DNA from 4 places in the Enterococcus sp. DIV0840 genome. Region 2 is predicted to be linked to each of the others. Evidence: riboswitches for the same ligand, from Rfam matches in the RefSeq annotation. Region 2 holds a riboswitch; each other region holds the start of a gene.

Region 1 (8,236 bases), 1.3 Mb from region 2:
TGCAGCGGTTTGAATCATCTTCAATCCATCACGCAACCATTGAATGGCTGAACCTGCTACAAAAATACTTCCCTCTAATGCATAATAAACTTTACCATTGATTCCATAACCGATTGTTGTTAGTAAATTATTATCAGAAAGCTGCGGTTTTTCACCTGTGTTCATCACAATAAATGAACCTGTTCCATACGTATTTTTAACCATTCCTCGTTCAAAAGCCATTTGTCCAAACAACGCTGCTTGTTGGTCACCCGCCATACCAGAGATCGGAATTTCGCTGCCATAGAAATGATAGTTCTTCGTCAACCCATAAACTTCTGAATTTGATGTTGCTTTCGGCAGCATTACGCGTGGGATATTTAAAATATCTAAAATATCTTGATCCCAGTCTAAATCATGAATATTAAAGAGCATCGTACGACTTGCATTGGAATAATCCGTTACATGGGTTTCTCCACCAGTTAATTTCCAAACTAGCCAAGAATCGATCGTTCCAAATAATAACTCTCCTTTTTCAGCTCGCTCTTGTGCTCCTTCAACATGATCTAAAATCCAACGAATCTTTGTTGCTGAAAAATAAGCATCTACGATCAATCCTGTTTTTTCATGAATCATCTCGCCATGCCCATCTTCTTTTAATCGATCGGCGATTGGTGAAGATTGACGAGATTGCCAAACAATCGCATTATAGATTGGCAATCCTGTTTGCTTGTCCCAAACAACTGTTGTTTCACGTTGGTTGGTGATACCGATCCCAGCAATATCTGAAGGTTTCACACTTGACTCGATCAAAGCACCTGCGATGACAGATTGAACAGAGTTCCAAATTTCATTCGCATTATGCTCTACCCAACCTGCCTTAGGAAAAATTTGTGTAAACTCTTTTTGTGAACTACCGATGTTATTGCCTTTTTTATCAAAAATAATTGCTCTTGAACTGGTTGTTCCTTGGTCGATCGCCATGATGTATTTTTGTTCTGTCATTAGAATTTACTCCCTTTCTTGAAAACGCTTTATATTTGATGGATTTATCATAATCGGAAACTGTTTTATAAAAACGTCAACTTTTTTTTAATTTCAAAAATAAATGAAAGTTTTTCAACAAAGCCTTGTCCTATCAATAAAAAAGACCAAAAAAAAAATAGCAAATCATTTTACCTTTGGCCTTTTTATTCAATTCATCTTTTCGTATGCAGCGCTCGGATTTTCATCCTGATTTGATTGATATCATAAGTTGATCCAAGTTCCGATAATACATAAACCTCTTTTGCAGAACGATAGGTATTCGGCTTCATAACGTTTGTGATCAGCAAATCATACGTTCTTTTTGAATCAAATGGTTCGATCGTTAACCCATTCAAATTTTTTAAGCTCAAGACTAAAACCTGAGTCATTACTTCCTTATACAAATGATCCATCTTTAAATCAATCCCAATCCGAGTCTCACCAACGATTTCAAAATCAATGATCGCCAGCACACTAAGATATTTCACCAATGACCATTCATACAAACTATTGCCTGTCTCATAACTTTTCCCAAAGCATTCTAAACTTTTATCTAAAAGAATCCGAGAAAAATCAGCCAGCTGATGACTGGAAAGAGTCTGTTCTTTTTGCCAAATATTCTCCCGATCAAACAATTCCAGCTCTCCTTTAAAAAAATACAGCCGATTATGAATCTGAGAAAAATAATAAAAGATCTTTTTTTCTAATTCTGGGAAAAATTTTTGCGGACGATAATATAAAATCACATGCTCTAAAACAAACGTGTCTGCAAGTGATGTTGGCGTCCTTCTACCACGAATCAAACTATACTCAGCAAAATCTGATTCCGCTAAAACAGACATACTCGTTAGAAAAATAAAATGTAGCAGACTCTCTTCTTCATCGATTTCAAGTGGATATCGACTAAAAAAACGTAAAACAAAGGAACGTAATGTTTTAAAAAAAGGATCTTGTTCATACACCAGACTTTTACTGTATAATTCTTTAAACATTTTTGGTTGAACCACGATTCTTTTCTTACTGATCGTCAGCCATAAACTGATTTTCAACCTGCTATGTTCCTCAAATGAAAGGGACAGTGCTTTTTCCAAAGCCTCAATGATCCTAGAATTTTGAACCGTTAATGTTTTTTCTTGATGTTTCTCATACGGAGTTAAAAACCAATAAATTTGAAAATAAAAATAACGAATTTGGAGCTCTTCACCTTTTAATTGACCGTTGCCAATTTTAAGATCAAACTCTTTTAATAACAGATTTAGCTCTTTGATTTTCCGAAACAAAGACGACTCACTGATCATAAATTTAGTGGTCAGCTGAGCAATGCTAAATTCTCGATACTGAAATAAGTAATCTATCAACTGAAACTTGATTGACCCTCGAACATACTCTTCCAAAACTTTACTGATCGAAAACTGGTCTGACATATGAATTGCCACCCATTGTCCATCATAAAATAACGTACAATCTTTTTCATAAGGCTTCAAGTAATACCCTAATTCCTTTAAATCACTTTCAAAAGAAGCCTTTGAAACGCCTAAATAATCAAGTAACTCTTGGTCTGCGATACGACCACCTGCCAAAATCACCTTCTTTAAAATACCAATCTCTCTCGCTTCTTTTTTATCCAATAATTCTTCAATTTTCATCCGCTTCACTCCACAAACCTTCAAAACCTAGCTGGTTCGTGATATCAATCACGTTTGAATAATAAGGATGATACAAAAAATCTTTTTGGTAAAGCTCTTCAAGTGTTTGACCCATTTGAATCCCAAGCGCTAGTGTATTGATTTTCTCTAGGATATCTGCTTTTGAAACTAATTGTGCACCTAAAATCTTATGACTATCTTTTTCGAAAATAATTTTTCCACAAATTTTTTCACATCCTGAAAATAAGGAACTCTTCTGTTGAACGTGGGAAACCGCAATCGGCTGCCCATGAAATAATCCTTCTGCTTCTGTCAGTCCAGTACTGGCTACATAATAATCGACAAGTTTAGTCCCAATCGTGCGAATCGAGCCGACAAATGGTGTGGTTGCTTCTACAAGATTTTGAGCCACAACTAACCCCGTTCTAACCGCATTATTCACTAATGGGATATAAAATAATTCCTGAGACAAGCTATAAGGCACTTGAATGCAGTCACCAATCGCAAAAACGTCCGCTTGAGATGTTTGCAAATACTCATTCACAAATACGGTCTGATCCGTATGAGTCCGGATATGTTCATCCAAATAACCAAGATCTGGACGGACATTCATCCCAAAAATAGCACTATCACATACTAATTCGGATTTCTTCGTTTCGATCAGTAGGCCTTCATCTGTATCGGTTACTTTTTCAACGGTTTCATCGAAATGAAACACAGCACCTCGAGACACCATTTCAGCTTGCACTGGACGAATCATCTCTTCATCGAAATACTTGAATAACAAATAATCCATACGTTCAAAGAGGTGTACTTCTTTGCCTTTTTTTAACAACGTATCTGCTGCTTCTCCGCCGATTTGACCGCCGCCGATCACTGCTACTTTATCACTATTTTCCAAACGCTCAATAGCTTTTAGAACTCCGGGCAAAAATTTATATTTTAAAACCTTTTCCGAATCACTACCAAGAATTTTGTTGGACCATTGACTAGAGCCAGTTGCTAAAATCAATTTATCAAATGACATAAAAAACTCAGTTGCTTGCTTTTCATATTTGATGATATGCTGTGTTGAATCCATACTGACTACTCTTGCATTTAACAACAAAGAGATATCGTTATCTATTAATTGTTCTTCTGAAATAAACTGAGCGGTTTCGATAGGATCGATCGTTTTATTAAAATACAGATTGATTCCGCCAGGCAAATAACCAATCGTTTGTTGCTTCTCGATTAAATGAATTTCAGCTTTGGGATGTTTTTTTCTGATAGCCAAAGCAGCTGATACTCCAGCAAAAGAAGCGCCAATAATCACAACTTTCAAAATAAACCCTTCCTTCTAAATAAAAAAAACGCTTTCTTAAAGAATAGCATATGCTTGCTCCTAACGCATAGAAATACGCTAGTTTGTTTTCATTTTTCACTAAAAAATCCGTTTACTCTCATATAAGAGAGTAAACGGATAAATGACGTTATTCCTTATCTTTCATAAAATTCTGAATCGCTTCAGCATTCTTTTGTTCATCAAGTTCGATCACACTTCCAGATTCGGTATAATCATTAAAGTTCCATGTGCCTTCCACTGGAACAGACAGTGATTTTAAAGGCTTCACTTTTCCAGTAAGAAAATCTTTTGCTAAATCGATCAATAAACTCGTAGGCACATTTGTATCGATTTTTCCGACCATTTTTCCTGCAACTTGTGGTAATTCCCAAATTGGAATCAAATCTTTAGACTGCTCTACTAAAGCATCCATCACTTGCTGCTGACGTCTGATCCGTCCAAAATCGCCTTCTTCATCCATTCTAAAGCGGGCATACTGCAATAAACTATTCCCATGCAATGTTTGCTTACCTTTGAGGATATCCACACCGTCTAAATTAATATCTTTTTCAGCATCGATCGTAACTCCTTTTGGATAAAGTTCATCAATAATGTCACTAAATTCTTTAAAATCCATAACAACATAATAATTGATTGGTAAATCAAAATTCGTTTTCAACACATCTTTTGTCATTTGTGCGCCGCCATATGCATATGCTGCATTTATTTTATCTTGGCCGCCATCAGGAAATGTTACGTAGCTATCCCGCATGATCGAAATCAATTTAGGCTGTTTCGTTTTCCCATCATAATGAGCCACCATAAGCGTATCTGAACGCCCTTGATCCTCATCGTCGTCTCTGGAGTCATTTCCAACAACCATGACCGTTAATTCCTTGTCACTTGTTTGTTCATCACCAGTAAAATTTTGGTTTTTATTAGAAAGTTTTGATTCGCTCTTTTCCTTTGCCGTTTGGAATGAAACCGCCGCATAGCAGCCTACACTCACGACTACAAGGAGAATCGATAACAAGGTAATCGTCACTATTTTTACAGATTTTTTCATTGTTTATTCCTTTCTAAACATAAAAGTTAAATGAGTTTGTTTAGCCTTAAAGCAAACCATAGTGTAGCACATGAAACCTGATAGCTCTAATTTTTGCTCGACTAAAAGAAAAATCCCTCACCAAGAATACTCAGCGAAGGGATTAGATTATAGGGGTTTAAATGTATGACACTCGCCATTTATTTACAACTTACCTTACTCTTCTCTTCGTTGAGTTTTAGCACTATATAACGTAAAAAGCATTGCTTTTAGCTACTTTGAAAAACGCCTTAATTCGACGAAATTTGTCCTACCCGTACCTGTCTTTCGACATTTCTGAGCAGCAGCTTGTGTTTATATAGGAGCCTCACCTAACAAGTATTTAATTCATTTTAAACTATAAGCGTATCGAATCACAAAGTCAAATTAAATTTTATCTAAACTGTTCAACCCCAGAACTATCTTACTAAAATAAACCGACTCTTCACTTGTTCTTACAATAAAAGTCCTCTTATAGTAACAAACTATTCCAATAAAAAAATCTTTATATTTTCTTAAAAAATTGCTATTCCACATAAAAAAAAAACTTTAGATAGACATTCCTTCTTTTATCTGTTTCAATGTTTAAAAGACAGAACACTTGGAGGATATGAATGGAACACTTTTTAGAAAAACAACAAGAGTACTTTTTCAATTTTTTAACTGATAGCATCGATAACTTTTTATTAGATCACTCTGATGAAACATTTTACGCCTTTGCTTTAGACTGCAATATTCATGAAGAAGGTGAAATCAACCTGTGCTTTAATACAGTAGAACTATGGCAGGAAACAACAAGTTATTATGCGAATAAAGGCTACACTAAAACACAATTAGACGAGATGAAATACACTTCTCGTGATTGGGATGAAAATCAGCAAGTTGCCTCTATCCATTTATTTGATGATTGGGTGGAAGATGAACAAGATATTGAGATGGTTCTAGAATGGCTTTGCCAACAAATGATCCTCTTAACTGACAGTGAAACATTCGAACGAATTCCAAAAACAGAAGATTTCAAGCTATTGGTTTACGATCATGACGAAAGTCCTTCTGATTCACAAGAAAGATTTGAAAAAATAGGAATGTCAGAAATTTTTCAAATAGAATAACATAACAATGAGGCCGAGACAAAAGTGTTTAGCTCCGAGAAATAAGAGGGAATTCACGGAAATTGCTCTTCAAATTTTTGTGAATTTCAGCTTTTTTCTCAGAGCTGCTTTTTTCTCGCCGCTTATTCAGTTTTAGAGCGCACATCAAAACTGATTTTTAGTTTTGTCCCACCCTCATTTTTTATATAATCGACTATAAACTAAATGCTAATTCTTCCACTTTAAAAAGAGTGACTAAGATCTGATTGACAGTTTCCACTAATTTTTTCTCATCCATCATTTGATCCCTTGTTTCAATTTTTGCAGTCTCAGTTGAATAAGTCAGAAAATCATATTCTTCTTTAAGCGTAACTTGATGATCATCTTTTTTATATAAAGTAAAATCATCAATAACATCCATCTGATATTCTCGTTTATATCCATTTTTTAAAGCAATCGCTGTGACCAAAGAATTGACTGTCAAATTTTCTAAAGGAATAACTTGTTCGTCTATCATCAATGTATAGTTTTCATCTTCAATAATTCCGCAAGCATTACAGCCTCCATCTAATAAATTCACCGTTTTACTAATTATCGCTTTTTTCATTATTACAGATCCTTTCTTACGCTTTAATCTATTTCTTCACATATTATATCAAAAACGAAGACCCAATGAAGGAACTAATTTATTTCCAACATTATGAGAAATCACTCATATATATTTACTTTATATTTCTTTTAGATAATAATATAGACATCTACTATTCATAAAATAGTAGTAAAAAAGAGGAGGTATTTTTTATGAAATTTTTTAAAGGTATGATGGTTGCAGGATTAGCAATCAGTTTCTGTTCTACTAGTTTGGCAGTGGTATCAAACTCAGCAGATGCAGCAACAGTGGTGGAGTCAAATTACAATAAGACAGTCACTTTATTCAATAAAGCGGATATCTTAGCGTACACAGGTCTATCATTAACAAGTTCAACTGTATCATCTGTTTACAACGAACTAGTTAAAGCAAGCACATGGGAAGTTGCTGGTTATTCTTCATCAGAAGCCGCTGTGATTGCAAGAGATTTCAGCAAAAATTATTACAAATCAGTAAGTTTGTTACAAAAAATGACGTACCAAAATGATTTACATCTTAAAGTTATCTTGATTACTAAAGGGTATGTAAAAGCAGAATTTGGCTTACAATCTTACTATGTTTCAGAAACACCTGTTAATCCAGAAAAACCGCAAGAGCCTGAAACAACTGTTGCTCCTGAGACACCTGAAGTTCCAGAAACACCAGAAACACCCGTTGCCCCTGAACAATCTGATTTAAAAAAATTAGAAGTTCAAGTGACTTACACTACTGGGCAACAAATTCAGTTGCAATACCAAGTAAATACTAATGGCACAATCAAAGCACAATACCAAGATAAATCTAATAAAGTTCAATTACAAGGCAGTGCAGCTGAAGAAAAAATCGAAGGCATCATTGCTGGCTTGGACCTTAAAAATGCCAGTGAAACAAAAATCACTTCACACATTTTGACTAAACTTGGTAAGGGTACAAGCTACAAACAATTCCAATATCAAGGTCAATTTAATGATAATACACAAGTTAAATTTAAACTAAAATAAGCAATCTTAAAAAAATCTCCACTTTCTACTCATGTAGAAAGCGGAGATTTTTATTTATTCAACTCTTTTTTTCCTTCGCCACAAAATATACGTCTGAATCAACACCAATAAAACCAACAAAATAAGCACTAAAATCAACCACATCGGAACTTTAGTTACAACCTTCGTTTCTTTATTTTCTTCATTGATTACCTTCGCTTGTTCCCTAGTAATCTCAAACTCATTCTCAAATTCCCATTTCTTCCCCTCTTGATTGATCAATGTTTTACTGATATATTTCCCAGGCAGCAATTGTCTTTTGATCGGCACGGGAAAATCCATCACAGAATCTGGGGCCATTTCAAGCGCTTCTTTTTCCAACTTGATCAAAGGAGTCTCTTCCCCTTTTTTTCGAATCGCAAACTTTAGATCCATTTTCTTTGAAATTGCTGCATTTTTATTGCGAATCGAATGAATC
Region 2 (8,236 bases):
TCGCTATTACCTTCTATTAAATTTAAGTTTTTCCTTAAAGAAACATACTTCACATTTCCATTATTTTGTTTTACTATGGAAAAGAAGATTTGAAAGGAGCATCCAATGTCACAAACACAAGTAATCAAAGTAACCAAAGATACAATGAAAAAAATGCATGTCTACTATGAAAAAAATCGTTTAAATAAAACGGAGCCTTATACTGATTTTGTTGCGAGAGTTGGACGCACAACGATTACAGCGTATACCTCTGGAAAAGTAGTATTTCAAGGTCCGGATGCAGAAAAAATAGCAGCTAAATGGGGCAATTCACTACAAAGTAAAGGAGCACGTAGCTCATCTTCAAAAACAGCAACAACATTACCAGCTAATTTCAGTCAGCTTTCCGTTTTAGGTAGCGATGAAGTTGGTAATGGCAGTTATTTTGGTCCCGTCACAGTTTGTGCAGCTTATGTCGATAAAATGATGGTGGCAAAACTAAAAGCGCTTGGCGTACGAGATTCAAAGGAACTGACCGACCCTCAAATCATACAACTTTCAACAGTTATTAAAGAATTGATTCCTTATAGACTCTTAATTGTTGAACCAGAAAAATACAATCAGATACAGCCTAAATACAACGCTGTTCATATGAAAGTTGCCCTACATAATCAGGCAATCCATTTATTATTGAACGATATTGCGCCATCTAAACCAGAAGCAATTTTGATCGATCAATTTACACCAGAAGCAAATTATAAAAAATATGTACGAAGTGAACAAAATCAAGTCAGTGAAAAGTTGTTCTTTATTACAAAAGGTGAGCAATATCATGTAGCAGTTGCGGCTGCTTCAATCATTAGCCGAGCAGCTTTTTTGGAAGAATTAGATAAAGAATCAAAAGAATTAGGAATAAAAGTGCCTTCTGGTGCTGGAGCTACTTCAGATAAAGTTGCAGCTAAAGTTTTAGCCAAAGGTGGAATGGAATTACTAAGTAAATACGTTAAACTTCACTTTGCAAATACAGAAAAAGCGAAAAAAATTGCTGCAAAATAAAAAAACGCCTAAGACTCATTATCAAAATCTGTCTTAGGCGTTTTTCTATTCCGCTTCTTGAATTTCTTTATCTAAATCAGCATAATCAATTGCTGTATGAATAAACGTTTCATCATTTTTGGGGAAATGTTGTAATAAAGAATCCATCGGTTCGATCTCGATTGTTCCTGTCTCCAATTCAAAATCCATCAAATGTCCACCAAACGTTTGCTCATCGTCTATAAAATGCAAATGAAAATCAGCTGCTGCAACCCCTTGAAATAGTTCAGGAGTAAAGAAGCCCACTACGGTACCAGCCATATTTTCTTTAACAAACTCTGGCTGTTCTTTCGATACTTCAACTAAACGTTTGTATGGTTTTTGTTGTTTGGGCATTACTCGAATATGGACTTCTTTGAAGTTCCCATGAATTTTAATTGCATGAAAAAGATTTTCACTTTTTAAATGTTCACGGATCAATGCGTTGATTTTCAAATGATCTACTGGGCCGTTCACCGGAAAAACGATGGTTGGTTTAAATGTCGTCACTGCGGCATATGGTGTTTCTTGATCATCGTTTACTGCAATCAAGGCGCCATCTTCTCTTCCTTGAAAAGCTTTTCCATCTAAAATGATCAATTCTCCATCTAATCCAGATAAAGTACCGATCCCAAAATCGCCTTTTTTTAAAATATTAGCGATCGTTTCAGTCCCATCCATCAAGCCTGCCATTAAAGCACCTAACGTTCCGTGCTGATATAAGACTGTTTCTTTTGTCATTGTTATCACCTTTCTAATAAAACTGATCTGGTAAAATCGTTTCGCCAAGTTTTTCGTTGTCTTGATAATCAATTGGAATATCGATTACGACAGGTCCTTCTGTTTCTATTCCTGCCATAATAGCTGCTTTTAATTCTTGAGCATTTTCTGCCCTTAATCCTTTTGCACCAAAAGCTTCGGCATATTTCACAAAATCAACAGGGCCAAAATCCACACCTGAAATCCGATGATATTTTAGCTGCTCTTGAAATTCAACCATGTTATAACGTCCATCGTTCCAAATCAAATGAATGATATTCAGTTTTTTACGAACTGCTGTTTCAAGATCCTGAGCAGAAAACAAGAATCCACCATCCCCTGAGACAGATATGATTTGCGTGTTTGGTCGAACCAATGCTGCCGAAATCGCCCAAGGGAGTGCCACACCTAATGTCTGCATACCATTACTAAAAAGCAAATGTCTTGGTTCATAGCTTCTAAAATGACGAGCCATCCAAATGTAATGACTACCCACATCAACTGTTACTGTCATCTCGTCTGTTACAATACTTTGTAGTGTCTCGATAACTTCTAGAGGATGGATCAAGCCTTTATCCACCCGCTCTTTAACATCGTCCCGTTTTACTAATTTTTCATGCAATAGATCTAAATAAGCTATCGCTTTTTCAGATAACACTTTTGCCTCAATACTTGGTAAAAGAACCGTTAATGTCTCTGCAATATCCCCGATCAATTCTCGTTCCAGTTGAAAATATTGGTCGATTTCAGCTGGCGTATCATCAATCACGATAATTTTGGAATCTCCTTCTGCATTCCAATTTCTCGCCTCATATTCAATTGGATCATAGCCGACAGCAATAACTAAATCACTACGTTTTAACAACATATCACCCGGTTGGTTGCGGAACAGTCCAATCCGTCCAAAGAAATGGTCTTCCAATTTTCTAGAAATCACACCAGCGGCTTGGAACGTTTCAACAACAGGAATCTTGGTTTTCTCAACAATTTCACGAATTGCTTTTGCTTCTTTTTCAGTAGAAGCCCGCATCCCCACCAATAAAACAGGTAACTCCGCGGCTTGAATTTGTTTTGAAAGGTACTCGATATCTTCTGACGAAGCAGAACCGATTTTTGGATCACTTAGCGGTCTTATACCGATAGATTCTACTGGAGAATCAACAACATCTTGAGGAATACTGATGAAACTGGCCCCTTTTTTAGACGACTTTGCTAATCGATAAGCATTTGCTAAAACTTCAGAAATCGTCTCTGGATCTTGAATTTCCGCACTGTATTTGGTGATAGGTTCAAATAAGGCAGCATTGTTCATGCTTTGATGTGTTAATTTTAGTAAGTCTCTTCGCTTCACTTGGCCACCGATCGCCAGTACAGGATCTCCTTCTGCTGTCGCGGTCACCAAACCTGTTGCTAGATTGCTTGCGCCTGGACCACTTGTCGCAACCACTACACCTGGATTTCCCGTCAAACGTCCAACAGCAGCCGCCATAAATGCTGCATTTTGTTCATGACGCGTTACGATCAACTCTGGACCATCATCGACTAACGCGTTGAACAAACCATCGATCTTCGCACCTGGAATCCCAAAGACATAATCAACTTGATGATTCTTCAAACTTTCTACAATCACTTCAGCACCATTTCTACTTTTATCCATCTTGTGTTACACTCCCTTTTCCATCATGTTTCATTTCTAAATTAACCTTATATATGAAAGAAATAAACTGATAAATATAATAAAAAAGCATCAATTATAATACAGTTGAAAAAGCTGTACTACTTCCTAAGTATAGCACGCAAACTATTTTTTGTTTAATCATTTGTTTCCCCAAAAAAACACAGACGAAAAACAAAGTTTCTTATTTCTGATAAAGTCTTCAGTTTAATACGCAATGATTCTTTAAGCCTATGTTTAAGAAAGAGTAAAGAAAACAGTAAGCTACATTTTTTTAATAATTTCTATTCGAAGGCTAGAATCCTCTACCAAACAGAATTATCTGTTTTAAATAACAAATTTATTAGATTTACGGTCATCGTATTATGAAAAAATTAATATTTACTTCATTGACTTTAGCTGAGATATTCACTATATTTAGGGCGATCTGAATAACTTGTTAGGTGAGGCTCCTATGGAAACACAGGCTACTGCTCAAAAATGTCGAAAGACAGTAATGGGTAGGACAGGAATTGTCGAATTAAGGCTTTTCACAAAGTAGCTAAAAGCTCTGCTTTTTACGTTTCATAGTGCTAAAACTCAACGATGAGAATGATGAAAAGCTCTTTTTGTGCTGAAATCAATTCCCCTTCGCTGAGTTATTCTAAGCGGAGGTTTTTTGTTTTGATAAATAATGTTGACAGAATTCTTGATTTTTGGAGGTGGATATACAAATTGAAGAAGAAAATGTCTCTTCATTATGACATGGTATAGAGATTCTTCTTTTATTTCGAACTTACTGTGATTCATTATTTTTAGTAAAAAGTTCTTTTTATCCCCCATCTAAATCAATTCCTAAAGCCAAACTTTATTTGATGATCAATTAAAATGATTAGCGAGGAATAAAAAATGAAAACAGGAATGAAATTTTTAATTTGTATGATCCTTTTTGTTCTCTTGATTTTTACAGGAATCGGGAGTTACACGGCAATCAATTTTCATAACGGGAAAAAAATAGCTCAATCTCAAGTGAACAAGAGCAAAAATACTAATTTTTCTGGTGATCAACAGACAAATATGAAAGAAATCACGATTATGTTAATTGGTGATGATGGTCGTGAAGATGATGAAGATGGCGGACGCGCAGATACTTTGATGGTCGCCCACTATAATAGTGAAACTAAGCAACCAAAATTAGTCTCGATCATGAGAGATTCTTATGTATCAATTCCTGGTCATGGATTAGAAAAAATCAATGCAGCTTATGCATATGGTGGAGCAGAATTAACTAGAAAAGTCCTTAATGACTCTTTTGGATTACCAATCAATTATTATATTTCAGCTGATTTTAATAATTTTATTCGATTGATCAATGAGCTTTATCCAAAAGGGATTGAGATCGATGCTGAAAAAGATATCAATTTAGACAATGTCGACATCAAAAAAGGCAAACAAACCATGGATGGCAATACATTGTTACAGTATGCTCGTTTTAGAATGGACGAAGAAGGTGACTTTGGTCGTGTAAGAAGACAACAACAGGTCATGGACGCCTTAGCAAAACAATCTAAAGATGCCGTTTCCTTCTTGCAACTTCCAAAAATTGCTGGTGAAGCTGTCGGTTACTTAGATACAAATATTCCTACTGACCTTCTAGTAGACTTGGCAAAAGATTTTCTAACAGGGAACGTAAAAAGTCTTGAAACATTATCTGTACCAGTTAAAGGGAGCTGGTCATTTAACGATTACACTGATGCAGGCAGTGTATTAGAAATAGACGAGAAACAAAACCAAGAAGCCATTCATAACTTTTTGAATGATGGAGCTGCAAAATGAAACAAATGAAGAGATTCTCAAAGATGCATTATTTAGACTTTTATATTTTGATCCCTTATTTTATCTTATGCGTCATTGGCATTCTAATGGTCTATAGTTCAAGTTCTTATCAACTATTAGATAGTGATCTTGGAACTTCTAGTAAAGCAATTAAGCAAACCATGTATTTTCTTTTTAGTATCGTTTGTATGAGTTTTGTTTATCGAATTAACTTGGCAGTTCTTCGGAAACCTAAAATGATGTATTTTATTTTGACCATGACCTTCCTATCCATTGTCGCTTTACCGTTTATAGGGACCAGTGTTGGCGGTGCCAAGCGTTGGATAAACTTGGGGGTGCTTTTGTTTCAACCATCTGAGTTAGTTCCTTTAGTAATTGTCCTTTATTTAGCTTCCAATTTAGCTAAAACGGACACACTTGTCCCATTTAGATTCAAGGATCATAAACGCTCACTGCTAGTTGCTATTTTCTTTATGTTTTTTGTAGCTTTGCAGCCAAATATCGCTGGAGCATCAATGATTTTCATTCTTGTTTTAGTCTTGTTTTTATCTAGTGGACTTTCTCCTTGGTTTATGTCGATAGCTTTAATTGGTTTCGTTGCGATAAAACGGTTAGGAACAGTTCTTTTATTGTCGATTCCAACAAATTGGATGCCACAAAAATTTGGGTATTTAGTGACACGTTTTGAAGTGATGCAAAACCCTTTTATCGATCCAACTGGTAAAGGATTTCAAACGTCAAATGCCTACTATGCTATGCATAATGGCGGTTTTTGGGGATTAGGATTAGGCAATAGTATTCAGAAAAAAGGCTTCCTTCCAGCTCCTGATACAGATTTTATTTTTGCTATTTGTATCGAAGAGTTGGGCTTGATTTTTTCTTTAGGGATTTTATTTTTAGTATTCTTTATGGTTGCTCACTTATTTTTACTTGCAATAAGATCAAAAAATCTTTATTATTCTTATCTTTATATTGGTTGCGGGATGTTACTTTTACTTCAAGTCGCTGTAAATGTAGGCAGTTTGTTAGGTTTTATTCCAATGACTGGATTGACCTTCCCCTTCATCAGTTATGGCGGATCTAGCTTACTGATACTGAGTATTACGCTTGGCATCGCTCTGAATGCCCGCGCTACAGAGATTAGAGAAACATCTAGGCAACAAGGAGGTATGGCATGAGAAAAATGTTAAATACCAAAAGCGAACCAGTGAATTACGCCCTTCTATTGCCTGTCTTTCTTTTGATATTAGTCGGTTTCATTGCTCAGTATGGTGCATTCCATGCAGATCCTTCTGTTGAATCAGTTGCACCTTTATTGAGGAAACAACTTCTATGGACTATTTTAGGTATTGTCACAATGTTTGTTACAATGTTCATTCCGATAAAATATTTATGGAAATTTACTCCTGCTCTTTACGGTTTATCGTTATTTCTAATGAGTTTACTTATAAAATTTCATGATCCAATAATGGCAGCTGCAACAGGTACAAAACGTTGGATTCGTATAGGGCCAATTTCCTTTCAGCCATCAGAATTCATGAAATTAGGCTATATTTTGATGTTGGCCTATATCGTTACGAGAAGAAGACAAAAATCGTCGAATCCTTCGACTTTAAAAGAAGATTTTCGTTTATTAGGTGAATTATCACTTGTCAGCCTCCCTGTTTTTGCTTTAATGTTTTATCAAAAAGATTTTGGGACAAGTTTAGTTTTTATTTCTATTTTTCTTGGTATGGTACTTGTTTCTGGTTGCTCTTGGAAGATTTTAACGGTCGGTTTTGGGGTTTTAGGTGTAATTGGCGTCAGTGGTATTTTGTTGGTTTTAACCGAACGAGGACAAACAATCCTTTCCTATCTTCATTTTCAGCCATATCAGTTTAATCGGATCCACGCTTGGCTCAATCCTTTTGAATATGCAGATTCAATTTCATTTCAGCAAGCTCGTGGTCTGACTGCTATCGGGTCTGGAGAGATGTTGGGGAAAGGTCTGTCGAATTTACAAATCTACGTCCCCGTTAGAGAATCTGATATGATTTTCACTGTAATTGGTGAGGCTTATGGTTTTGTAGGCACTTGTGCGTTGATTCTGTTATTCTTTTATCTAATTTATCAAATGCTGATCTGTACGCTAAATGCGAAACGTGAATTTTATGCGTATATTACGACGGGTGTGATTATGTATTTCTTGTTTCATATTCTTGAAAATATTGGGTCCAATATTGGTTTGTTACCTTTGACGGGGATCCCTTTGCCTTTTATTAGTCAGGGCGGTACAGCTTATTTGGCTAATTTTATTGGGGTTGGATTGATTCTTTCGATGTATTATCAGAAGGAGAAAGTGTAGCAAAAACTGTCTAGTGGTTTGAATTTAAAATAGAACTATGAAGTGAGTTTTTATAAAATTGCTTTATAGTTCTATTTTTTATTTTGTCTTAATATAGGCAATGTACTAATCGATTCTTTTTTACCTATCGGTATTCGTAAAATCAAAAAAAGCCGAACCCTTATATATCAAGGATTCAGCTCTCATTCAATTTCTATTCTTCTTCTTCCGCCATGAACGTATTGAAAACTTCTTCAATCATATCCCATTCAGCATCTGTTTCGATTTGTTGTAATTCGCCTTCTGTTCCTTCGTTGTTTTCGATGTAAGCGTAAGCTTGCAATTCAACATCATCTTCTTCTGGAACGCCAGCTGGATAAAGAAGTACGTAATTTTTACCGAATTCTTCTTGTCCGTCAACTGTTAAAAGAATTTCGTATAACGTTTCGTTCCCTTGTTCATCAACTAAAGTGATGTGTTCATGTCCTTCATGATCGTGATCATGGTTATGCTCTTCTGCCATTGTTTTGCTCTCCTTTTATCTTACACTTGTTTTTTACAAGTCGATTAAATTTTATTGCTAGCGCCATCTAAATAATTTTGCAAAATCA
Region 3 (8,236 bases), 730 kb from region 2:
TTTTCCTTTTAAATTAGAATTTAGAACACATTTTTAAGATTTTAAAATAAAACCGTATTCATTTATTTTTTTGATTCAATACTATTGACATTAAAAGCTATTTGCGTTAATATCAAACAGCATTAGTTACTAACACTATTAGCTATTAATGGTAGAAAGTAATTATTTTGAAAAAAGGAGGAGTCATATGTCATACGCAGAAGAAGCCGAACAAGAGCTTATGCGTCTAATGGTTCAAAATCGACATAGTGCATTTAGCAGACTAGAAAAAAGTAACCAAGGTGAAAGTATCGTCATCAAATTTCTTGCCCGTTATGGTGAACCAACTAGTCCCAAGCATTTAGCAGAATCACTGAACCTATCTAGCGCTCGCATTGCAGTCGTTCTTGGCAGTTTAGAAAAAAAGGGTCAAATCGAACGTAAGATGGACCCAGATGATCGGCGCCGAATCAATGTTACGTTAACGGATTGCGGTAAAAAAGCGGCTAAGCTGCAAAAGAAAGAAATGCGCGATAAGATCGTTCAGATTTTTAAACTAATGGGAGAAACAGACACGAAACAGTTCATCGAGCTAACTGCGAAATTCGTAGACTACTCCCAACAAATTTCCCAGAAAGAGGAAGGTGACCAATAGTGAAGATTTTCAAATATCTTGGCAAATACTGGTACGCGGTCATCGCAGTTCTTGTGCTTTTAGTTGTACAGGCAAATAGTGATTTAAGCTTACCAAAATTAACATCGGGTATCGTTGATGTCGGTATTCAACAAGGAGGGCTTGAATACTCCACACCTGAAAAAATCAGGAAAACATCTCTTCAGGGAATTGAAATGTTCATGACGGATGATGAGAAAAAAACAATTGAAGATAACTATAAACTAACAACTGAAAAAATCGATGGAAAAGAAGTTGAGGTCTATAAATTAAATCTTCAAGACAACATGACAGAAGCCAAACTGGCAGACATTTTTAATCTGCCAATGATGATGCTGGCAACTTCTCAATCAAAAGATTCATCAAGTGGTGGTGAAGCCAAAGCAATCATCGAGGATTATAAAGCAGTTGGAGAAAATGCTGCTAAAGCCAAACAACTTGGTGAAGAAGCAACAACATTAGGCGAGCAAGCCAAAGAAGCAGGTGCGGTTGCTGCTTCAGCAACAGATGCTGCAACGGCAATGGAAAAAGGTCAAGAAGCACAAGAGTTAGCTGCCCAAGCTCAAGCAAAAGGTGCAGAAGCGAAAGCTTTAGCTGATTCGATCAAAACAACGACAGACGCCATGCCAGCGAAAGTCGAAGCAGCCCGTAAAGCAACTAAAAAAAGCTTAGGCGATTTAGGTGCGGATTCAATGAAAACAGTCGGGATTCAATTCACACTGGCTGAATACAAAGCACTAGATATGAATACACAACAAATCCAAACAGATTATATGGTTAAAACAGGAACAAAAATGGTTCTTCTAACACTTGTTTCAGCTGTAGCTGCAATCATTGTTGGGTTGATTGCCTCACTTGTGGCGGCATCTGTTGGACGAAACTTGCGTGTCGGTCAATATGAGCGAACATTGCAATTTTCAAACACCGAAATGGAGAAATTCTCTCCAGCTTCATTGATCACTCGTAATACTAACGATATCCAACAAATGCAAATGGGGATCGTTATGATTATGCGTATCGTGTTATATGCACCGATCTTAGGTATTGGCGGAATCTATAATGTCTATCAAACAGGAACAGGCATGGGTTGGATCGTCGGTGTAGCAGTAGCTGCAGTTTTAGTTTTAGTAGGAAGTCTACTATTAACAACGATGCCTAAGTTTAAAGCACTACAAAACTTAGTTGATAGAGTAAACTTGGTTTCTCGTGAAATCATTACTGGTTTACCGGTTATCCGTGCATTTTCTCGTGAAAAATTCGAAGAAAAACGTTTTGATGTTGCCAACACTGATTTAATGAAAACTCAATTATTCGTTAACCGTGCAATGTCTATTATGATGCCTGTCATGATGTTATTGATGAATAGTATTTCTGTTCTGATCGTTTGGGTCGGCGGACATAATATGAACAACGGTCAACTCCAAGTTGGGGATATGATGGCATTTATCACGTATACAATGCAAATCGTTATGGCCTTTATGATGTTATCAATGGTTTCGATTATTTTACCTCGTGCCAACGTGGCTGCTGGTCGTGTGGAAGAAGTTCTTGAAACAGAACCAACAATCAAAGATCCAGAACATCCAAAAGATGATCATGAATTTAAAGGTGAAGTAAAATTTGAAGCAGTAGAATTCCGTTATGGTGATGCTGACGAAGATGTGTTACATCATATCAACTTTACGGCCAAACCAGGTCAAACAACTGCTTTGATCGGTTCCACTGGTTCAGGAAAATCTACGATCGTTAACTTGATTCCGCGCTTGTTTGATGTAACGGGTGGACGAATCACGATCGATGGGATCGATATTCGTGAAATGAGCTTGCATAAATTACATGAAATCATTGGATTTGTGCCGCAAAAAGGCATCCTATTCTCAGGGGATATCGCCTCAAATATTAAATTTGGGGATGCCAACATCTCAGATGAACAAATGAGAAAAGCAGCCGAAATTGCACAAGCAGAAGAATTCATCGATTCAAATGAAAAAGGGTATGACCGAGAAATTTCTCAAGGTGGAACCAATGTTTCTGGCGGACAAAAACAACGTCTATCCATTGCGCGTGCCTTAGCGAAAAATCCTAAAATCTTGATCTTTGATGATTCATTCTCAGCGCTTGATAATAAAACGGACGTAGCGTTACGTAAAGCATTGTCTGAAAATATCAAAGGCGCAACACAAATCATCGTTGCACAAAAAATCTCTACGATTCTTCATGCGGATAATATTATCGTATTAAACGAAGGTCGTGTAGTCGATCATGGAACACATGATGAATTAATGAAATCATCAACTGTCTATCAAGAAATTGCCCAATCACAATTGAGCAATGCTGAATTAGGCATAGAAGAAGCTGAGTAGGGAGGAGCGAATATAATGGCAGAACAAACACAAAATCGCCCTCGTGGCGGACGCGGACCTGGAAATGGCGCTCCAGTGGAAAAAGCCAAAGATTTTAAAGGAACACTAAAAAAATTAATCTCCTATATTGGTGCTTATAAAATACCTGTTTTCTTTGTAATGATCTTTGCAATTGCCTCAACCGTATTTAATATTTGGGGTCCAAAAATCTTATCACAAGCGATCACAGAATTATTTAATGGTTTGATTAAAAAATATCAAGGAACCGGTGGAATCGATTTTAATAAAATTGGTGGAATCTTACTCTTCATGTTAGGACTCTACTTAGTGGCTTCAGCCTTCGGGATTATTCAAGGTTGGATCATGTCAACGATTTCGCAAAAAATCACATATCGCATGCGTAAAGAAATTTCAGAAAAAATCAATCGCATGCCGATGAACTATTTTGAAAGCCGTACGACGGGTGAAGTATTATCTCGTATCACAAATGACGTGGATACTTTAGGTCAATCACTAAATCAATCGATCACACAGTTTATTACATCAGTATTCACCATCATTGGGGTTATCGTAATGATGCTATCGATTTCTGTGCAAATGACAGGGATTGCGATTTTGATCGTACCAATTTCAATGATCTTAATTTTGATTGTGGTAAAAAACTCTCAAAAATATTTCAAAACACAACAAGAATATCTTGGTGTGATCAATGGTAAAGTTGAAGAAACAATCGGCGGTTACAATATCGTACGTCTTTTCAATGATGAAGAAAATTCTCTTACAGAATTTAAAAAGCAAAATGATGTATTATTCAAATCAGCTTGGAAATCACAATTTCTTTCTGGTTTGATGCAACCGATCATGAACTTTGTTGGAAATCTAGGGTATGTTGCAGTAGCGATCTTTGGTGGGATATTAGCTTACAATGGTACGATTACCGTTGGGGATATTCAAGCATTCATCCAATACGTTCGAAACTTAACACAACCAATTGCTCAATTGGCACAAGTATCTAACTTACTTCAATCAATGGCAGCAGCAGCTGAACGTGTTTTCGAATTCCTTGAAGAAGATGAAGAAGCACAAACAGTACCAAATCCAGTTAAAATCGATAAAGCCAAAGGTATGGTCGACTTTGAACATGTTCGTTTTGGTTATACACCAGACAAAATCATTATCAATGATTTCAGTTCACATGTTGATCCAGGCCAAACAGTGGCAATCGTTGGACCGACTGGAGCTGGTAAAACAACCATGGTTAAACTATTGATGCGTTTTTACGATGTAACATCTGGTGCGATTAAAATCGATGGTTATAATATCAAAGACTTTAACCGCGCAGATTTACGTAAAAATATCGGGATGGTTTTACAAGATACTTGGTTATTTAAAGGAACTATCATGGAAAACCTTCGTTATGGTCGTTTAGATGCAACGGATGAAGAAGTCTACGAAGCGGCTAAAGCCGCACACGTTCACCACTTTATTCAAACATTACCTGGCGGCTACAACATGGAATTAAATGAAGAATCATCAAATATTTCTCAAGGTCAAAAACAATTACTAACAATTGCTCGTGCGATTTTAGCCGATAAGCCGATTTTGATTCTCGATGAAGCAACGTCATCTGTTGATACAAGAACGGAAGGCTTGATTCAAGGCGCCATGAACAACTTAATGGCTGGACGTACATCCTTTGTTATTGCGCACCGTCTATCAACAATCAAAGATGCAGATAAAATTCTTTATATGCAAGATGGCGATATCAAAGAACAAGGAACACATGAAGAACTGCTAGCTGAAGGTGGTTACTATGCTTCACTTTACAACTCGCAGTTTGAAGAGTTAGATGAATAAAATGGCTCTAAAAGAGGCACTTATCAAAAAAATGATGAGTGCTTCTTTTTTTTATTCAAAAAATAATAGCCAAAATTTGTTTTATTTAAATTAAGAAAACATAAAGACGTTTAAAATAACTTGAAAAAAAATCTTTCCAGCGTTATTCTTTAGAAAATAAATAGATAAATAACCTTGTTAGGTGAGGCTCCTATACAAACATAGGCTATTGCGCAGAAACGTCGAAAGACGCCAATGTGTAAAACAGGAATTGTCGAATTAAGGCTTTTCATAAAATAGCTAAGAAATTTTCTTTACGTTGTATAGTGCTAAAACTCAGACGATGAGATTGATTGAAAGTCAAACGTCGTAGGAAAGAATGTTTGACTTTTTTCTTTTGGTAAATAGAGAACGTATTTGCTGATTGTTTACCGTCTTAGTACCTGCTTGTGTTTTTAGGAGTGACGATTGGCGAAAAAAACGCTGGATCATTCACTTCTTCTGCAAGAAGCATGAACTTAGGCGTTTTTTTATTGGCATTTTTAATGAAATTTCATGCGTACTGATTTTGAGCTAACAATTTTATCTAATATAAGAAATGAAGGGATTTTATACATGTATACGTTTAAAGAAAAAAAGTTCATTCCAGCTATTTTAAGTGTCCTATTATTTTCAGTGTTAACTTTTTTTGTTGTTCAGAATGCTTCATGGTTTCATCAGTTAGATTCGGCGATTTACCAAATTAGTTGGAAACCAAACGCTATGATCACGAGTATTGTAAATCTATTTGCTAAAACTGCAACCATTGTGCCGATTTTTATTGTGAGTCTGATTGTCTCATTTATCCTTTGGCGAAAAAAACAAAAATTACTAGCTTTTTGGATGAGTAGCAATGTTTTGGTGGTCAGTGCTATAGGGTTTCTACTTAAGAATCTTGTTGCAAGAATGAGACCTAATGTAGGACAGTTAGCAGAAAGAACATCATACAGTTTTCCCAGTGGACATTCACTATTAGCTATGTGTTTGGTGTGTTCAATTATCATAGCGGCACAAACGATTTATCCAGAACGATCAAAGAATTACAGACATTTGAAAAACGTGTTGATTATCTATGTATGTCTGATTGGATTGAGTCGGATCTATTTAAGGGTTCATTATCCAAGTGATGTGCTGGCAGGATTTCTTTTAAGTTATGCTTGGGTGAATCTTTCGTATGTTTGCCTTCAAAAGCTGTTCTTGAATAGAACATTTTCAACGCCAGATGCTAAAAAAAGATTTATACAAAGAACAATATTAAGTGGGTTGACATTACTTTTATTAGTTGTTGCCGGTGCCTCTGTGTATGGAGCGACAGTCTTTAAAAATGTTCAAAAAACAGCGAATAAAATGTATCAACCATTAGACCGAGAAGCAAAACCTGTGGAGCTTAAAAATAGTGAGCCGGTTAGTTTTTTACTATTAGGAATCGCAAATGATTCAAAACGTAAAACAGATTTTAGAGCCAATACGATCATGGTCGTAACGGTCAATAATCAATTGAAAAAGACGACGATTACGAGTATTCCTAGGGATGCTTATGTAGAGATCGTTGGAGAAGATGGTTTACATGACAAGATCAACCATGCTCATTCGTTCGGCGGTGATAAAATGATGATTGATACAGTTGAACATTATTTAGATATCCCAATCAATCATTATTTTGTCATTGATATGGATGGTTTAGCGGCATTGAGTGATGCAGTTGGTGGAGTGACAGTTAATAATGATTTTGCGTTTGATGCTGAAGGAATTCATTATCCAAAAGGAGAACAACATTTAGGCGGTTGGGAAACATTGCAATATGCGCGAATGCGTCATGAAGACCCTCAAAATGATTATGGCAGACAAAAGAGAGAACGCGAAGTGACTATTCAGTTGGGCAAAGAATTAATGTCTATGAAGAATGCGTTTCGTTACCAAGAGTTGCTGGATGTAATTGGGGATAATGGAAAAACAGATATGACGTTAGATCAGATGATGCAATTAATGAAAAATTACCAAAAAGCGCTAATTGATATTGAAACAAGCCAGTTGCAAGGGGAAGGATTTACAGGTGATGGTTATACTGGTGAGGAAGGTATTTCTTATGAACGTATTCCCGAAGCAGAAAGGGAAAAAGCCATAGCTGCAATAAAGAAACAATTGAATTTAGAGTAGTACGTTTTAAAGAATCAATCATTCGCTGGTCCAACATCAATTGTCAAAAGAGCTTTTCTTTTGGTATAATTTGATGCATAGAAGTGGAGGAATGTAAGTATGATAAAAGTAGCAATTGTCGGGTATGGGAACCTTGGACGCGGTGTTGAGCGTTCAATAAAGCAAAATAAAGATATGGAATTAGTAGGTGTTTTTACAAGAAGAGCCCCTGAGACAGTTCAGACAGAAGGCGCGAATGCCTTCACGATGGATCAGCTTAAACATAAAAAAATGAGATCGATGTTTGTATTTTATGTGGAGGATCAGCAACTGATTTACCAACACAAACGCCAGAATGGACGCATTTATTTAATACCATCGATAGCTTTGACACTCATGCTAAAATTCCAGAGCATTTTGCTAAAGTGGACCAGGTGGCAAAAGAAAATCAAACAACCTCAATTATTTCAACGGGATGGGATCCAGGTTTGTTTAGTTTAAATCGATTATATGCACAAAGTATTTTACCAGTTGGAGAGACAAATACCTTTTGGGGGAAAGGCGTCAGTCAGGGACATTCAGATGCCTTAAGACGAATCGATGGCGTGACAGATGCAGTACAATACACGATTCCAAACAGCGAAGTGATCGAAAAACTTGAAGCAGGCGAACAGTTGAATTTGAGTACGCGAGATAAACATTTTAGAGAATGCTTTGTTGTGCTTGAAGAGGATGCAAACGCAGAAAATATTCAGGAAGAAATTGTTTCAATGCCCAATTATTTTGCCGATTATGATACAGAAGTTCATTTTATTTCTCAAGCTGAACTTGATCAAAATCACAAAAAGATGCCTCATGGCGGGACAGTTCTTCATATTGGAACAACACATGAAAATACAAAACAAGTGATTGAATATAATTTACAACTAGAAAGTAATCCGGAATTTACGGCAAGTGTTTTAGTTGCGTATGCGAGAGCTTGTGTTCGTTTGGCTAAGGAAAAACAATTTGGCGCATATACTGTTTTGGATATTCCACCTAAATATTTGTCTGATCGGACAGATGAGGAATTGAGAAAAGAGTTATTGTAAAACTTAATAAGCTCAAGAGAGAATGCTGCGATCAGCATTCTCTCTTTTTGCTAGAATTAAGAAAAATGGTGAAAAGGGAGATAGATGAAAAAAAGACCTGAAATCAGGTCTTAATCAGT
Region 4 (8,236 bases), 650 kb from region 2:
ACGCGTTTATGAAGAGTTTCGTTCAATTTCATTAGTTTTTCCCGTTCCCCTTCAACGAGTTTGGTTACTGGAATCCCAGTTAAACGGCCAACCACTTGCGCAATTTCATTTTCTGTCACAGCCTCTTGGACCATGCGGACATTATCTTTGGCATTTTTTGCTTCAAGTTCTTTTAATTCTTCTTCTAATTGTGGAATCGTACCATGACGAAGAACCGCTGCTCTTTCTAAATCATAATTGTTTTCAGCATCTTCTAATTCATGTTTTGCTTTGTCGATTTCTCCACGTTTATTGCTGACCGCATTGACTTCTTCCTTTTCCGTCTCCCATTGCATCTTCATTGCATTAGCTTCTTCACGAAGATCCGCTAATTCTTCTTGTAGTGCATTTAGACGTTTTTTACTTGCATCATCTGACTCTTTTTTCAGTGCTGCTTCTTCAATCTCTAGTTGCATCAATCGACGTGTTACTTGGTCAAGTTCTGTTGGCATTGAATTCATTTCAACACGAATCGTTGCACTCGCTTCGTCGACTAAATCGATGGCTTTATCTGGTAAGAAACGATCTGTGATGTAACGATCTGATAGAGTTGCAGCAGCGACTAATGCATTATCATGGATATTAACGCTATGATGAATTTCAAAACGTTCTTTTAGTCCACGTAAAATACTGATCGTATCTTCAACAGTTGGTTCTTTTACTAAAACTTTTTGGAAACGACGTTCTAAAGCTTTATCTTTTTCCATATATTGACGATATTCATCTAGTGTTGTTGCACCGATCAAATGTAGTTCACCACGAGCCAGCATTGGTTTTAACAAGTTTCCGGCATCCATACTACCTTCTGTTTTTCCTGCGCCAACGATATTGTGAATTTCATCAATGAATAGAATGATACGACCTTCACTTTTCTTCACTTCTTTTAAGACAGCTTTTAGACGTTCTTCAAATTCACCACGGAATTTAGCTCCAGCGATCAATGCACCCATATCTAATGAGAAAATAGTTTTGTCTTTTAAATTCTCCGGTACATCTTTACGGACGATTCGTTGCGCTAAACCTTCAACGATTGCGGTTTTACCAACACCTGGTTCACCGATCAAAACGGGATTATTTTTTGTTTTACGAGATAGAATCCGAATCACGTCACGGATTTCTTCATCACGACCAATAATAGGATCTTGATTACCGCTTTTCACTTGCTGTACTAAATCTACCCCATATTTTTCTAATGCTTTGTATTGTTCTTCTTGATTTTGAGAAGTCACACGATCTCCCCCTCTCATATTTTCAATATTTTTACGTAGTTCTTTTTCTGTGATTCCCTGGCTTGTTAAATACTTGGTTAAACGATAATTTTTCAATTTCATCAACGCTAAAATCACAATTTCAGTTGCTAGAAACTCATCTTGAAATGATTCTCTAAGTTTGTCTGCTTCAGCTAATAAGTTAAACAGATTCTGGCTCATACTTTGCCCATATTGAATATTGCTTCCTTGAATACTTGGATATTCGTCGATTGCTTTATCAATTTCACGTTCAAAAGCTTCAACATCAACGCCTGCATCTGTATAAAAATTACGTCCAAAATGATTCGGCTGCAAAAAAATCTTCCATAGGTGAGCAATATCGATTTCCTGATGATGACGAGTAACGGCTACCTTTTGTGCCTCTGCAATTGCCTCTTGTAATGTCGTTGTCATTTTCTCGATGTTCATATAATTACCTCCTAATTTTAAAAGCGTAGTGGGCTCGTCCAGCTTCGACTGAAAAATAGGAAATTATGATTGAGGTGCTTTTTGCCTCAGTCATAATTTATCTTTTTTCCGAGAAGCTAGCCCGCATAGCTAGATAATTTTAAAAGCGTAGTGGGCTCGTTCTGCTTCGACTGAAAAATAGGAAATTATGAATGAGGTGCTTTTTGCCTCAATCATCATTTATCTTTTTTCCGAGAAGCTAGCCCGCGTAGCTAGATAATCTTAAAAGCGTAGCAGGCTTGTTCAGCTTTGACTGAAAAATAGGAAAAATTGACTGTAACGCTTTGGTAACAGTCAGATTTTCTTTTTTCCAAAGCCTCATCCCATAAATCTCTACTATCTAAATAGTATCGCTAATTTATCAAAAAGACATTAGGTCTTTTGTACTATTTTTCTAAGGTCTAAAGTCTGATTAATTTTGACCTTATAAACTAATTATACTCACTTGGTCAGTAAAGGTCAAATAAAAACTATCTTTTTTTGACTATTTTTTTACCTACTTTAATGATAACGCAACTTACTATTTTAGCAAAAGATATACGGTCATTCAGACAAAAAAAGACTGAAGTTTACTATTAAATAAACTTCAATCTTTTAATCAATATTATAGTAATTCTCCAAAGCGTTTCACATAGAATTTTTTTACGATCATCACTAAGAACAAGTATGCAAAGATAGTCAAACCTAACCAAGCAAAATAATTTAATGGCAGTTCAGCTAATCCTAAACTTTGTCCAAAACTTGTAAATGGCAAAATTGTTCCAACGGCAATGCCCAAAGAAGTAATAGTCGTCAAAATAAATGATGCTCGACTTTGTATAAATGGAATTTTAGGTGTCCGTAAGGTATGGATCACCAAAGTTTGTGACCAAAGAGATTCTATAAACCACCCTGCATGGAAAATCGCAATAAAGGTCGCTTGTTGTGCTGGATCTAAATCGTGATAATTTCCTCCTACTAATTGAGGGCAGATAACAAAATACATTAGCAAATAAGTCGTAATATCAAATACTGAACTAGTAGGTCCTAACCATTTCATAAACGAGCCGATTTTTGAAGCGTCCCATTTCTTTGGTTGTTCCAAATAGTCATCGTCTACATGATCCCAAGGAATCGACATACATGAAATATCATAAATCAAATTTAAGAAGAGTAATTGCAATGGCAACATTGGTAAGAACGGTAAAAAGATACTGGCAACAACAACAGAAAACATATTACCAAAATTAGAACTAGCGGTCATTTTGACATACTTCATGATATTTCCAAAGGTCGTTCTACCTGCTAATAAACCACGTTCTAGAACCATCAAGTCTTTTTCTAGCAAGATGACATCTGCCGATTCTTTTGCAATATCAACTGCCGTATCTACAGAGATACCAACGTCTGCTTCTTTCATCGCAGGAGCATCATTGATGCCATCCCCCATAAAGCCGACAGTATGGCCAGCTTCTCTTAATACTTGAACGATCCGTGTTTTTTGTTGAGGTGTTAATTTTACGAAGATATTATATTTTTCTGCAATCATTTTTAACTCAAAATCATTCATTCTAGCGATTTCATTACCTGTAATCAGTTCTTCATTGGCTAATCCGACTTGTTTACAAACTGATTTTGTTACTAAAGCATTATCACCCGTCAATACTTTAACACCGACACCATGTTTTTTTAGTGCTTCTAAAGCAGCCTTCGTCGTTTCTTTTGGCGGATCAAGGAATGCAAGATATCCTATCAAGACCATTTCATTTTCATCTGAAACCGAGAACTCATCAATTGTCGCTGGATTTGTTTTTTGAGAAACAGCCAGTACGCGCAGCCCATCTTCGTTCAGCTCTTCAACGGTTTTCAAGATTTCTGTTTTAAGGGTTTCAGTTAAAGGGGTAACCGTTCCTTTATAGTCAACAAAGCTTGAGATTTCCAACATTTCTTCGACGGCACCTTTTGTGATCATTTGCGTTTTGCCAGATGTATCTTCGATCACAACACTCATACGACGGCGTTTAAAATCAAAAGGAATTTCATCTACTTTTTTATACTTAGAAGAATCAATTGATAATTCCTCTTTTGCCGCATCGATGATTGCGACATCCATTAAATTTTTCAAGCCTGTTTGATAATAGCTATTAAAAAATGCATGACGCAACACTCGGCTATCTTCTTTTCCATCACAATCTAAATGATATTCCAAAATAATCTTGTCTTGTGTCAATGTTCCTGTCTTATCCGTACATAAAACATCGATTGCGCCAAAATTTTGTATCGCATTTAAGTTTTTGATAATTGTACCTTTTTTTGCCATGCTTGAAGCACCTTTGACGAGATTTGTCGTCACGATCATCGGCAACATTTCAGGCGTTAGCCCCACTGCTACAGACAAACCAAACAGAAACGCTTCAAACCAATCTCCTTTTGTTAATCCGTTGATCAAAAATACTGCTGGCGCCATTACTAACATAAATCGAATCAACAACCACGACGTTTTGCTAATGCCAACTTCAAAATTTGTTTGAGGATTTTTATCAGAAACATCTTGTGCTACTTTTCCAAAAAGCGTGTCATCTCCTACAGAAACAACGATTCCTTCAGCACTACCACTAATTACATTGCTGCCCATAAACACAATATTTTCATATTCTGTTTCGACACTGTTCACTTTCAATTTGTAATCTGCTCTTTTTTCTACAGGGTAACTTTCACCAGTCATGGCAGATTGAGAAACAAATAGGTCTTTTGTTTTTGTTAAACGAATATCAGCAGGAATCATGTCTCCGGCAGACAATTTTATGATATCGCCACAGACGATTTCTTCGATTGGAAGTTCTACTTGTTTTTTTCTGCGGACAACGGTTGCCGTAATTTTGACCATATTATTCAATTTTTCTGCTGCTTGATTTGACTTTACCGATTGGATCAGCGTCATAGTCCCACTGATCAAAACCATTGCTAGAATAATGAGTACACCAACAAGATCACGGTCAGCTGGTGGTGCAATAACATAATCCGTTATAAACGAAATAATAGCTAGCGTGATCAAAACGATCGTAAAAGGGGTAAAATACGCTTTGATTATTTCAATGAATAGCGGCGTTTTTTTGCCATGTGTAATGACATTTTCTCCAAATTCCTCTCTTGATAGTACAGCTTGCTGATGTGTTAGGCCCATTTTTGAAGACTTGAAAAATGTTAAGATATTTTCTGCGGAGTTTCTTGCAAAATATTCATATGATTGGTTGTTCTTTCTATTTAATACTGCTCTTTTATCCATGTATTTCTCCTTCTTTCTAAAACTCTGATCAATGAAATGACAGCTGGTTTTATAAGAACCCTCTATGATTTCATCATTTTGTCTCTATTTTAGGAATCGGACTGATGGAAAAAGAGGATCTGTTATCGGAGAAACTTGCTTGTTTGCCCTAGAAACAAATAGACAATAATAGGTGTATTCTCATCAACAGATTTCTTTATCCATAAGTCCTTGATCATCTCACTACTGTCATCCATTTGTTTCCATCCCCTTTAGCGTTATGTGTTTGATAATTCCAAGCATTCGTGCGTTCTTTTTGGTACAAATACTTTTCTCGAATTTTTTTAAGATCACCTGTCCATCTGAGTACGCACAACTTGTACTTTGATACCCAAAATGATCATAAAATCCCCAAGCTTGCTTACGACCCGTTAAAAACATAGTTTGAAAACCCATCAGATCTGCCATTTTTTCTGCAAATTCAAGCAATTGCTTTCCTATTCCAAATCCTTGATATTGATCATCGATTGCAACTTGTTTGATTTGAGCTACCTTTTGGCTTCTTTTTGAAAGAAGTAAAGTCCCCACAACTTTTCCCTCAATCATCGCAGCTATATGGATATCCTGTTTTTCATTGACTGGTAATTCTTTGATCCATTCTTTTCCAGCACTGGTTTTAAGTAGCTTGTTTCTTAAAAAAATGCCTCTCCAATATTCTTCACTGTTCCAATTAATAATTTTGACCATCACTGTTTTACCATTTTGATTCCTCCATTCTTTTAGTTACTCATTTGATTGATTTCAATGACTTCCGACAGTTGAGATAATTCTGAAATAATCGTATTGACTGCTAGTGTGCCATTTCTTGTCGCTTCGATTTCTAAAAATAGTCTTACCTTTTTTCCTGCCAAATCAGTACAGGAGAATTTAGTGAACGTTAAACAATATTTGTCTAGCAACTGAATAATTTCTGTTCTAAGCATGACTTCACTTGTATTGCTACTAATGACCGATAGGTAATGAATCGATTCTGTTTGTTCCTCTTCTCTTTGAACGGTCAAATCATCCATTTTAAAAGATAAATTTCGCAACAAAATATTGACTAACATTAAAGCCACCGCACAAATCATTCCTTCGAGCACAAATCCTGCTCCGATCAAACTTCCAACAGCAGCTGAACACCATAAAGTTGCTGCAGTGTTGATACCTGTCACGCTGAACCCTTCTCGTAAAATTACGCCACCAGCAAGGAAACCAATCCCACTAACTACTTGAGCGGCAATTCGTGTAGGGCTACTGTCATCTTGGATCAACATGGATAATGAAACGAACTGGCACGAACCAAAAGTCACTAGTGTCATGGTTCTCATTCCAGCTAATTTTTTTCGCCATTGACGTTCTGCTCCAATAATCATTCCTGCAAAAATACTAGCGATAATGTTGATTAAAAATTCATAGGCTTGCTCCTTCCTTAGATTTGTTGTTACTTTTTGATGTGATTCGCTAGTACGGTCAATTCGCCCTTTTTTTGCCAAGTATTGTTCATTAGTTACTCTATAATGCGACGAACTTTTGAAAAAAAACAAATGACCTTCCGCCAAAACTCAGCGGAAGGTCATAAATAAGCGCACAAAAAAAAGCCTGCATGATCTAGTCGTTGAGTTTTGGCACTATACAACGTAAAAAGCAGAGCTTTTAGCTACCTTATGAAAAGCCTTGTAATCGACAATCCCTGTTCTACCCATTGGCATCTCTCGATGTTTTTGGGCAGTAGCCTGTGTTTGTATAGGAGCCTCACCTAACAAATCTATTTAGTTATCTTACATGTGAAACTATACCACCATTGTAAAACAAATGTCAATGTTTTCTGTTTATTTATTTTTTGAAAAATGTTATTTTAACTATAGAATAAAAATAAAGAATGCTACAAAGTGCTTATTTACAAACTTTATAGCATTTTTTGTTTTTTTAATATTTATTAATTTTTTTCAACTTTCACAACTGAATTTCCAGCTACTTGGGGTGGAATCGACATCGTCATCGCAGGTAAACCTACTAAAGTAAATTGAATCTTATCTCCTGTTTTCAAGTCATTTTCTGTGATTCCATCTGCTAATTGATCCTTTGATACATTCAAAATAACCCCATCATTTTTCATCATACCAACAATTTCCTCTGGATCCTCAACTGCTTCGACTTCTTTTAAAACCAGCCGCATTGATTTATCCACTGTGTCATTGGTTTTAGCATCTTCAACTAAAACTGCTGTGAATACAGATTGAGATTTTTCTTGGTCTTTAGTGTCTGACGTTTCATCGGTCGTTTGATCTTTTTTACTGCTCATTGAAGTTTCTTCACTTCCTTTTGACGAACTTTTTTTATTTTGTGTGCATGCTCCCAAAGAAATCAAGGTTAACACTGTTAAGATTGTTATTGCGATTTTTTTCATAGATATACCCTCCAATACGGTTACTTTATTATAAGCTATATAATCAATCGTAGTCCATTGCTACCAATCATTATTAAAGAAAATAAAAAAAGTGACTGAGGCATAACTCAATCACTTGGAATCTGGATAAAAGCCGTCATTAGCCATTTCTTCGATCATTACCAGACATCGTAATCTCTTGTGCTAAATAACGAATACGTTCCATGATTCGACGGGCTTTCAACGGCTCTTGTTCCCCTCGTTGAGTCACAGATAAATGTTTTTCTAAGTCTTTTAAGTCAAGGTTTGATGAAAAAAACGTTACTAATTGTTCCTGCATACGATATTGCAGAATAACGCTTAAGACATCATCTCGAATCCAAGATGTCATTGATTCTGCACCCAGATCATCAATCATTAAAACAGGTGATTTCTTAACAGCATCAAGCTTTGGCCCTACCATATCTTTACCGATTGCTTGTTTCATTTCGACTGTAAAAGTTGGAAAATGAACGATCGTTGTAACAAATCCGCGTTCAGCTAAACTATTAGCAATCGCACCTAACAGAAAAGATTTACCTACACCAAATGTTCCTTGAAGATATAGTCCTTTATGAAATTCTTTTGGATTTTGAGAATAGGATTTGATAAATCTCATAGCACTTGCAAAGGCCTCTTCACGTCCGTCTGAGCTCAAATCAAAATTATTTAAACGAGCTTCACGCACATCTTTGGGCATATCCATTGCTTTGACACGTTTACGTATTTCATCTTCACGCTGTTTAGCAATCAAAGATTCAGTGGGAA

What was found. Region 2 has a riboswitch for magnesium ahead of IGL98_RS10550 (LCP family protein). Riboswitches for the same ligand answer to the same signal wherever they lie in the genome.
Region 1: linked by a shared signal. The riboswitch ahead of IGL98_RS04480 (LCP family protein) and the one ahead of IGL98_RS10550 (LCP family protein) in region 2 are both predicted to bind magnesium.
Region 3: linked by a shared signal. The riboswitch ahead of IGL98_RS07030 (phosphatase PAP2/LCP family protein) and the one ahead of IGL98_RS10550 (LCP family protein) in region 2 are both predicted to bind magnesium.
Region 4: linked by a shared signal. The riboswitch ahead of IGL98_RS07395 (MgtC/SapB family protein) and the one ahead of IGL98_RS10550 (LCP family protein) in region 2 are both predicted to bind magnesium.

The regions. Positions count from the first base shown of each region.
Region 1 covers NZ_CP172876.1:946,424-954,659, reverse strand. The annotation lists gene glpK (glycerol kinase GlpK) at 1-984, opposite strand, end outside; gene IGL98_RS04490 (helix-turn-helix domain-containing protein) at 1,179-2,651, opposite strand; gene IGL98_RS04485 (FAD-dependent oxidoreductase) at 2,641-3,966, opposite strand; gene IGL98_RS04480 (LCP family protein) at 4,124-5,041, opposite strand; M-box (ykoK) riboswitch at 5,238-5,406, opposite strand; gene IGL98_RS04475 (DUF4303 domain-containing protein) at 5,674-6,171, shown strand; gene IGL98_RS04470 (DUF4809 family protein) at 6,365-6,757, opposite strand; gene IGL98_RS04465 (YusW family protein) at 6,952-7,779, shown strand; gene IGL98_RS04460 (DUF916 and DUF3324 domain-containing protein) at 7,834-8,236, opposite strand, start outside.
Region 2 covers NZ_CP172876.1:2,214,680-2,222,915, forward strand. The annotation lists gene rnhC (ribonuclease HIII) at 106-1,035, shown strand; gene budA (acetolactate decarboxylase) at 1,081-1,794, opposite strand; gene alsS (acetolactate synthase AlsS) at 1,808-3,469, opposite strand; M-box (ykoK) riboswitch at 3,916-4,085, shown strand; gene IGL98_RS10550 (LCP family protein) at 4,376-5,302, shown strand; gene IGL98_RS10555 (FtsW/RodA/SpoVE family cell cycle protein) at 5,299-6,480, shown strand; gene IGL98_RS10560 (FtsW/RodA/SpoVE family cell cycle protein) at 6,477-7,646, shown strand; gene IGL98_RS10565 (DUF1292 domain-containing protein) at 7,840-8,148, opposite strand; gene ruvX (Holliday junction resolvase RuvX) at 8,193-8,236, opposite strand, start outside.
Region 3 covers NZ_CP172876.1:1,479,823-1,488,058, forward strand. The annotation lists gene IGL98_RS07015 (MarR family winged helix-turn-helix transcriptional regulator) at 188-634, shown strand; gene IGL98_RS07020 (ATP-binding cassette domain-containing protein) at 634-3,015, shown strand; gene IGL98_RS07025 (ABC transporter ATP-binding protein) at 3,031-4,872, shown strand; M-box (ykoK) riboswitch at 5,039-5,206, shown strand; gene IGL98_RS07030 (phosphatase PAP2/LCP family protein) at 5,467-7,047, shown strand; partial or broken gene IGL98_RS07035 (diaminopimelate dehydrogenase) at 7,147-8,117, shown strand.
Region 4 covers NZ_CP172876.1:1,560,940-1,569,175, reverse strand. The annotation lists gene clpB (ATP-dependent chaperone ClpB) at 1-1,718, opposite strand, end outside; gene mgtA (magnesium-translocating P-type ATPase) at 2,362-5,022, opposite strand; gene IGL98_RS07400 (GNAT family N-acetyltransferase) at 5,251-5,748, opposite strand; gene IGL98_RS07395 (MgtC/SapB family protein) at 5,781-6,587, opposite strand; M-box (ykoK) riboswitch at 6,644-6,814, opposite strand; gene IGL98_RS07390 (hypothetical protein) at 6,980-7,450, opposite strand; gene dnaI (primosomal protein DnaI) at 7,590-8,236, opposite strand, start outside.